DNA from 2 places in the Desulfoluna sp. CLI2B genome. Region 1 is predicted to be linked to the other one. Evidence: riboswitches for the same ligand, from Rfam matches in the RefSeq annotation. Region 1 holds a riboswitch; the other holds the start of a gene.

Evidence for each region. A riboswitch is a leader RNA that binds a small molecule or an ion and turns the genes downstream of it on or off. The one in region 1 is predicted to bind cobalamin.
Region 2: another riboswitch for cobalamin. It lies ahead of ACOYW2_RS03370 (hypothetical protein); the one in region 1 lies ahead of ACOYW2_RS10550 (TonB-dependent receptor plug domain-containing protein).

The regions. Positions count from the first base shown of each region.
Region 1 is NZ_CP186557.1:2,199,085-2,203,658, reverse strand. Features, by position in the region: gene ACOYW2_RS10555 (MotA/TolQ/ExbB proton channel family protein) at 1-570, opposite strand, end outside; gene ACOYW2_RS10550 (TonB-dependent receptor plug domain-containing protein) at 1,118-3,079, opposite strand; cobalamin riboswitch at 3,375-3,580, opposite strand; gene ACOYW2_RS10545 (sirohydrochlorin cobaltochelatase) at 3,788-4,108, opposite strand; gene ACOYW2_RS10540 (cobaltochelatase subunit CobN) at 4,206-4,574, opposite strand, start outside.
Region 2 is NZ_CP186557.1:690,591-695,164, reverse strand. Features, by position in the region: gene ACOYW2_RS03385 (FecCD family ABC transporter permease) at 1-579, opposite strand, end outside; gene ACOYW2_RS03380 (sirohydrochlorin cobaltochelatase) at 838-1,356, opposite strand; partial or broken gene ACOYW2_RS03375 (sirohydrochlorin cobaltochelatase) at 1,443-1,811, opposite strand; gene ACOYW2_RS03370 (hypothetical protein) at 1,868-2,134, opposite strand; cobalamin riboswitch at 2,312-2,562, opposite strand; cobalamin riboswitch at 2,799-3,006, opposite strand; gene ACOYW2_RS03365 (carbon starvation CstA family protein) at 3,141-4,211, opposite strand; gene ACOYW2_RS03360 (carbon starvation CstA family protein) at 4,103-4,564, opposite strand.

The DNA.
Region 1 (4,574 bases):
GGAGGTGGCATATTTTTCGATGGCAAGGGCCGAAGCTTCGGCACAGGCGTTGAAGTAGTTGCAGGGAAGCAGGGTCAGAATACTGATGGAAAGGCCCGCAGCCGTCGTAATGAGAGCCTGGGCAATCCCCCCTGTCACGGCCTGGGGATCGCCGATACCCTTGGCCCCGAGCATATCGAAAGAATGGATGATGCCCACCACGGTTCCCAGGATCCCCAGCAGGGGAGCCACAGTGATGATGGTTTCCAGCACGCCCATGAAACGCCTCATCTTGCGCAGCTCATCAGATGCCGCGGATTCCATGGCCATGGCCATGGAGTAATCGCGATGCAGGATGCCGTTGATCAGGATACGGATAATGAAGTTGCGGGAGCCCCGTGCAGCCAGGCGGATCTCGTCCCAGAGCCCCTGCTCGGCAAGGTCCAGGACCCGATAGACCAGCTCTCGGTCCTTATCCCGCCTGATGCGGAGCCAGAAGATGGATCGCTCAATGATAAGGGTCAGTGACACAAAAGAACATAAAACCAGCGGAAGCATCAGCAGGCCGCCGCTTTTCAATAAGTGAATCATGTTGCCTGTACCTGTCTCGGAATGAAAACACCAAAGCCTCGCAGAAACAAAATCATTTCAGCAAGGCGCTGTGATAACAAGGGATCAATTGCCATGATCGCTGCGATATATAGCACAGATCATCCGGCAATGCGAGATGATCCCGTCAACAAAAAATCTCCGAATCCAGCCGGATATCATGGGAGGGGGGAGGGACGCCGTTGTCCCTCCCCTGCCCCTGATTCCAACCACAGATCAGGAGATACATGATGCTCCGAGTCAACGGGCGGAGCAACACCCCTTTTCCGGCCCTTTCCTTTGCATTCGGTTCAAAAAGAACCGAACCGCCCTCCGCAAGGAGGATCTCCCGCCCTCTTAGCAGCTGCCCAATCATACAGCCAAAGACGGGAAAAACGGGGGCGGCCTGCCCTGATGCGCCGGGCACGGCCTTCAAGGGGTTTTCAAGGGGGCGACGATGCCCCCCTGATTTTCCGCCGGTGTCACAGGTCCGGCGAAAATTGGTGAGCGGGGAAACCGGTCCCAGCCCGGGTCGTGGGGACAACCCGGATTAGTAGGACCAGGTTACCCCGGCAAAAAATCGGCGGCCCGGGATGGGGTATCCCAGAACATAGGCCGCATCTTCATCAAACAGGTTTTTCACTTCACCGCGGAGGGACAGGCTCCCTAGTTTGTCCGTGGTCAGCACGCGTTTGGTGATGGTGAAATTGGTCACGGTGACCGAAGGAAGCGTCACATCGGATGTTGACCAGTCTGGGTTGTATTTAACCACATCCTGGCTGCTCAGGTATGAGACGCTGAGATCCGAAGAGAACCCATCCAGATCGGTCAGAGCGATGCCTGCTGAAATATCGAGATCCGATGTATACTTGAGGTCTTTGTCGGTCTCTGCATCCTCGTATTTGAAAAGATGTGTCAGCGTGGCGTAGGGCCTGAGTTCCCAGCCCCCGAAGATGTCGGAGAATGTGTAGGAAAATTCGCCTTCAACGCCACTGATGGTTGCTTCATCCAGGTTTTTGTAGGTAGTAAATCCATGCTGCTTGTCAGTCACGATTTTATCATCATATTCGGTGGTAAAAACGGTGAGGCCTGTTTTTAAGCTACCACGGGTAATATCCACTCCCGCTTCATAGGTTCGGCTTTTCTCCGGGTTCAAATCCGGGTTGCCGACATAATGAGTCCCGTAAGACGTAAAATCAGCGGCCAGCTGTTCTGCAGAGGGCATGCGAAAGGCGTCGGCAACGGATGCCCTGAGCTTGACCTGCTTGGAGAGGTTGTAGACAACGCCCAGGCTTGGGTTCAGGTCATCATCGGATTTATCGCTGCCTTGATCTCCGGAAATATCTACGGAGTAGTGATCATACCGAGCCCCACCGATGAGAATTAATTTCTGGTCAAGAAGTTTAACCTTTCCCAGGGCAAATCCGGCTGTGTTGTCAAATGCTGTGTTATTCGGTGCACTGGGCTCGTTGGTCACATCATAATCCACCCAATCCACGCCGGTGGTAAGCCCGAATCGCTGACCATCGTATGAAACTTGGGCCTGAGCGCCCTTGCTGTCTGTTTCATGCACACTGGGAATGCCGTCATCCCACCCCGAGGCATTGCTATCTGAAGGGTCATTCCACGTGTCTTTGTCCGTTCCGCCGAAGTATCGAAGCATCCATGCCAGTGACGATGTGCTGTTTTTCCCGTCATAAGTAACGTCGTAGGAGCTGTTTTCCGAATCTTTTGTGTTGTCCAGGTCGTTGGCGTCGATACTGCCGGGGTTGCCGATGTCGTCGCCATCAAAGAGCGTATACGTCAATCCGATGCGGTGTCCGGGAGAAAACTCATACCCTGTGTTCAGGCTGGCACGAAGGATTCCATCATTACCCGTGTTCAAGTATTCCTTGCCGCTGCCTGTTTCGTAATCGCCTTCTTCGGAATGGGATACAGACGCAGAGAAATCGATTTTGCCAGCGGTTCCCGACACGTCAGTTCCAAATTCGTTGTAGTCATAAGATCCGGTCTTTGCGTAAGCTGAAACGGTGGGCTTCCCGGTCCCTTTTTTGGTAATAACGTTTACAACGCCACCCATGGCCGCCGAACCGTACTGAACGGCTGCAGGCCCCTTGATAATTTCCACTCGTTCAACATTTTTTGTGATCAGTTTGGCTGCGTTGCCGGTCCCTGCACGGCGACCATCAATGAGGATAAGCACATTACCCATCAGGTCGTTTCCATGGGTGTCTGTGCTGAACCCACGGATCTTCACAGTCGTCAGAGCTCCGGGATACTCGCGTATTTGAACGCCGCCCTTTTCCACAAGCAGCTCTCCCAAGTTTCTTGCCGAGGAGTTCTCGATTGTTTCCGAGTCAATCACCGTCACAGCCGCCGCCACTTCCGTAATGCTCTCTTTGGCTCGCGACGCGGTCACCACATATTCATCCAGGGCAGCGTCGGTTGCCCAGGCCGGGGAGCTGGCCGCCACCCAGGCGGCGACAGCACCGATCATCAGACTTTTTCTCATTACTTTTCCTTCCACAAGCATCAGACTTCTTTTGCACCGGAGGCGGCGATCCTCCATGCAGAACGACCACCTGAACCACTGCTGTTTCGAGTTGCGGGGGGCTTCCATTCAAGGGGGCTGGGTATAAGGAGAGAAGAGAGACACCTCGGGCGTTTCGCCCAAACAAAAAAAGCCCCATGAAGCCTACAATAAAAAGGGGGCATGGGGCCGTTTTTCCCATGTCGTCTGATCAGGTCTCCAGTTCCTACCGCGAGAACGAAACCCCTCACCTGATTGTACTTTACAAAAAGCATAAGCAGGTGAATTCACCCTGGCAGGTCTTCTGACTTCCGGATCGTCCGAACCCTCGCGCCTTCCCGCTCAGATCATGAGCAGTGGCGTATATACGAAGTTCGTCCCCGGTTACAGCGGCGGGCCCGTCCCCGATTCTCACGGGGTTCCCTTTTAAGCAGCATCTCTTTTGTTAAAAAAGAAGCGTGCACCAGAGATCAATTTGTATGTTTATCTACACAAGATATTCGACGTGTGTCAAACACTTTCTTATCTTTTTTGTCACCCCCTCTGTGCGTGAACAAGGGGCGCCGTTTTTTCCTTTTGCTCATGCCTGCAGTTAAGAGTGTAACGGTTTTATGTTACAGTAAAAATAAAAATGCATAACAATAAAAAAACAGATCCTGCGGCTTGACTCACCACGTCAATAGAAAGGCCTCACACCGTTTCCGCTTCAAGGACCATGTCCATAGCCTCTTCCAGGTGCCGGACAAAGAGCCGCACAATCTCCGGCATGTACCCGATACCCCGATCAATGAAGGTGGTTTCAATGCCTTCTGTTGCAAAGAGGTTTTTCCAGGAGTCTTCATCGTCGCCAGCCAGGTCTTCCAGGTAATGCACCCCGGCCACCAGCATCAGCGGAACGATCTTCACCCGTGTAAAACCGGCTGCTTTAACCGTACTTACGATATCCTCAGCCTCGGGAAAGCCCTCCACCACCCCAGTAAAGGCACTGGGGCCGTAGGTGCTTTTCAGCATCGCGTCCAGGCCGGGTGATCGGTGCCGTGGCCTATAAACAGGGTGGCTTCGTGTTGGAGGCGGTTTGCGGTTGCATGGTTTCCAGGAAATATCCGGGTTATGCATTGGCTTTGGTCATGCCCCAGGCAAACAACCCGATAAAGCCCAAGAGAAAAATCGCCGCATACCACATCACCCCGGATGAGGAGAGTTTTGTGGTCTCTTCCCTGGTCTCGATTTTTTCCATCTTGTACCCCTGGACCTTTCGGTCGCCGCTGCCGGTTTCTGTCACCTCAAGGGTTTCGGATTCTGACGGAGTTGCGGGATCGGATACCTGAGAGGCTTCGGCTTTTTCAACGGGCGCATTTGTATGGGGCTTTGCGGCCGCCAGGACCTTGTCGTGGACCGCTTTTTGTTTGGCTCGCTGATTTTCAAGGGTCGTTCCCACGGCCTCTTCCATGGCCAGGGTGAATTTTTCCACCATCTC
Region 2 (4,574 bases), 1.5 Mb from region 1:
CATGAAGCTCAAACCCGCCGAGAGGATGGCCGACACCATGATGCCCGATAAGATGAGGTTGGAAGAGTCGATGCCACACCGCAGCAGCCGCCCCGAGGGTGAGGCCATGGCGATAACGATAAACAGGGTGAGGATGGCGCCGCCAAAGGCAAAGAGGGGAACGGACAAGAGGGTCTTGCTCATGCCGAAGAGAAGGGCCACGGCCGCGCCAAAGGCGGCACCGGAAGAGACGCCCAGGGTATAAGGGTCGGCCAGGGGATTCAGCAGAATGTTCTGGTAGACGGCCCCTGCCACGGCCAGCCCGGCCCCTGCGGCTGCCGCCGTCAGGATGCGGGGGAGCCTTACCTCCCAGACCATGACCCGGGCTGTTTCAGCCGCTGCCGTGGCCCCGTCCGTGCCGGTGATCCCGTTCCAGAGGGCCCCAAGGACGTCCTTAAAAGAAAACGCCACAAACCCCATGCGGGCCGAAAGCAGCACCGCGCAGAAAAGGAGCGCGCACAGGCACACCAGCCCTGCCGAGCCTTTCATCAGGGCAAGGGAGGGTTTTGTTTTCCTCATGGACTCCGTGGCGATGGTCATGGGGGGGCTTTCGAATGACGTTTGGGTTCAGCGAAAACCTCCGGCGGCAAGGTGTGCCACCTTGAAAGCAGGTTGCGGATGCGTTTTGCCCCTCGTTCCTCGGGTCAAATCACATCCGCCTTTAAAGCAAAACTCACCCAAAAAGGGTTTTTGAAACCTGTTTGTTAAACTTTCATGTCGCGCCGTAGCCCTTGGGCGAAGGCGGATTAAAAGTTTAGCCCCCGGCAGGGCCGCCGGAGGCCACCAAACCATAGAAAACTACTTGCCGGTGTGAACCGTTACCGCGTCCACGGCATGCTTTGCGTAGAGCTTGGCCCACTCGGGGTTCTCGCCCAGGCCTTTGAGTTCGCAGGTCACCTTGATACGCATCTTCTCCATAACGGTCTTCCATGCGTCGTCTTCGTCGCCGGCCATGTCGTTTCTGGCATGGTCACCGGCAACCACCATAAAGGGCTTCATGAAGACCTTCTTGGCCTTGATGTGCTTCAGGGCGGTGGTGACGTCATCGAGGCCGGGGTAGCCCTCCACGGTCCCCACCAGGGTGGTGACCTCAGGGTACATGGCATTCATGGTCTTCTGGAATTCAATGTACGCGCTGGTGGGAAACACCTCGTTGCCGTGGCCCATGTAGACCAGCACAGCGCCCATCTTTTTGGCCTTTTGCACATCCGCGGCCATGGTCTTGGCGGCGGCTTCAATGTCATTGCGGTACTCGGGGTGCAACCCGGCTTTGCCGAGGCGGATCGGTCGATGGTCATGTAGGAGAAGGGCTTCCACTTGGCGCGAAGGGTATCGATGCCTGCAATGGCGTCCACATAGGCCTTGAGATCAAGGTACTCTTCCCCGGCGTAGACGTGGGTGGTCTGTACCACCACGCGCTTTTTGCCCTCTTCCTGAAGGGCACCGAAGGTGGCCAGGGGGCCTTTGACGTCATACAGCCACTCGGGAACGTTGGGGTTGGCTTTTTTCCAGGCGGCGTCATCGGCGCGGTCGTGCCAGATGCCCCGGATGATGTTGGAGGTAAAGGCGTGCTTGATCTCTGCCTTGGGGAACTCTTTTCTCATCTCTTTGTCGATGGTGAGGATGGCCTGAAGGGCTTCGGGGTAGCTGGTGCCGAAGCTTGCAATAACCACGGCGTCCACCGCCTCTTTTTTGGTGGCTGCCGTGGCGGGATTTACACCCAGAAAGGACAGCAGTGATACAATCAAAAGCAGAAGGGTCGTCTTTTTCATCGTTTTTAAATCTCCGTACGTAACAGGTGTATTTATTAAATATGATACCCAGGCATTCAACCGATGGACCAGATGGGAACGCTGCCTCCCTTTAAAGCAATACGCCCCTTTTCATACCCGGCCATACGGCACTGAATCGAGGTAAACCCCTTGGATATCATGCGCCACCATGCCCAATGGATGTCTCCTTCTCCGTCCAGGGGAGAGACCACGGCCACCTTGTCCACGTCAAAGGACAGATGGCCGCCCTTAAGCAGGTCATCCGGGGCAACGCCTTCGGGTAGCTGCCCCTGCACACAAAGAATCATGCCTTTTTTCATCATCGGCTCCTTTATAAACTGATCATTTACAAAGGACCGGAGCCCGGCTGACTCCTTGCACAGCCCCTCCGGTCCGACCATCTCCGAAAAAGGGCTGTTCCCTGTTTGCTTCGCCCTTTTCATCACGCGGTTCCCCTGTTCTCCGCAGGGGTCTTGTGATGCGGCATGCCGCACCCAAAACATCACGTCTTATGCCGGGCAGGTCTTCTGACTCCCGGGCGTTCCGAACGGCGCACCTTCCCGCCCTGGTTGCCGCCGGCCTGAAAAGGAGAGCCAGCAGCGGGCAGTGGCTTATGGATGAGAGGCATATACCCCTTATCCGTGCCGTACGGTTCCCGGTTACAGCGGCGGGACCGTTCCCGATTTTCACGGGATTCCCTTCCTGCGTGTATGCAAGACCCCTTGCGGGGACCCGGTCACGTACTCACCCGAAAATCGGCCGCCGTGACGGGGACAGATTTTCGGGTCTTCCAAACAAAAAAATCCCCATGCCTGCAATCGTATGCAAGCATGGGGATTCCGTATTCAATCCTCAAAGTCGGGCGCACCCTTTACCACGGCAGTGCGCCACTTCTATATGATTCAATCCCCGTGTTCCGGCGGCTTTTCCTGTTTCAGGCCGCCCCTTTCACCACGGTGAAGATATGACGATAACATCAGACAACGGGACATCATATAGCGCATGGCAGGTCTTCTGACTTCCGGATCATCCGTACCTTCGCGCCTTCCCCTCATTGTTCGACCCGATTACTTCGGACGCATCAAGAAAGTGGCGTTGTTGCAAAGGACGTCCCCGGTTACAGCGGCGGGCCCGTCTCCGATTCTCACGGAGTTCCCTATTAAGCATTAGCTGCACCAAGCATAGGATGTGATCCTAAGCCACACTTTTCCGGTTGTCAAGCCAATCTAAGGCCCACGCCCCATTCCCTGCCCGACGGCCATCCCGTTAAAATTCCGAACAATGGCACCGGACAGGGAACATGATGGGAAATTCCTTCACGGGCAGTGCTTATTCAGCAAGTCCGTCGGCACGTTTCGCTGCCCGTACGCCGGAGAACTTGAAGAGGAAGAGGCAGAGCAGTACCACGGCGGTACCCACGCCGATGACGGTGGAGGTTCCGATGGAAAGCCCGAAGCCGATCTTGGCCTGAAGGATAAAGGTGACCACCACAGAGGTCATAAAGGTCGCCGGCAGGCAGGCGATCCAGTAGTTCTTCATCTCCTTGGCAAGGAAGACAGCGGCGGACCAGAGAACCAGAGTGGCCAGGGCCTGGTTGGAGAACCCGAAGTAGCGCCAGATGATCCCGAAGTTCTGGGTGGAGATGACAAAGCCCAGAGCAAACAGGGGCACGGCGATCATGAGCCGCTTGGCGGTCTGGGACTGGCTCACCTTAAAGGACTCGGCCAGGATCAGGCGGGTGCTTCGGAAAGCGGTGTCCCCGCTGGTGATGGGCAGAACGATAACCCCGATAACCGCCAGGAAGCCGCCCACGGGCCCCAGAAGAACGTTGGAGACTTCAGAGACAACAGCTGAAGGAGTTCCAGCAGCAATTACGGCGTTCAGGGCTTCCGGAGACTTGTAGAAAGAGAGTCCCACGGTGGCCCAGATCAGGGCGATGATCCCTTCCAGGATCATGGCGCCGTAAAAAACAGCGCGGCCGTCCTTTTCGTTTTTGACGCAGCGGGCCATCAAGGGAGACTGGGTGGAGTGGAAGCCGCTGATGGCACCGCAGGAAGGGAATGAGAGAACAGCAGGGGCCAGATGGGCTTGTTCGCAGGATGGGCGCTGGTGGTCATCCAGGTTGGGCAGAATCTCATAGCCACCGAACATCAGGGCCACCACGGTGGCGACAGTGGTGATGAGCAGCAGAGCTCCCAGCAGGGGATAGATCTTTCCGATGACTTTGTCGATGGGAAGGATGGTGGCGAGGAAATAGTAGCCGAAGATGGCAAAGATAAAAATCTGGGTATTCACGCCGGTGAGCCCGGTGAGGAGCTTTGCCGGGGCCAGAACAAAAATAACGCCCACCAGCATGAGGAGCACGACGGAGAAGACCCGCATGGCCTGTCGTGCGGGCATGCCGAGGAAGTCGCCCACCACCTCGGGGATGCTGCCCCCACGGTTCCGCATGGAGAGCATGCCGGAAAGCTGGACTGCCCCGTAAAAACAGAGCCGATGACAATCCAGACCAGGGCCACCGGACCGTAGAGGGCCCCCAGAATAGGTCCGAAAATGGGGCCGATCCCGGCAATGTCCAGGACCTGAATAAACAACACCTTCCACTTGGGAAGGGGCATGTAATCCACCCCGTCCTCAAGCTCGTAGGCAGGGGTCCTTCGGGAGCTGTCCGGCCCGAAGGTTTTTTCAACAAAGGTACCGTAGGTAAAGTACCCGAGAATCAGTGCAGCGACGCACGCAAAAAAAGTAAGCATAATCTAAATG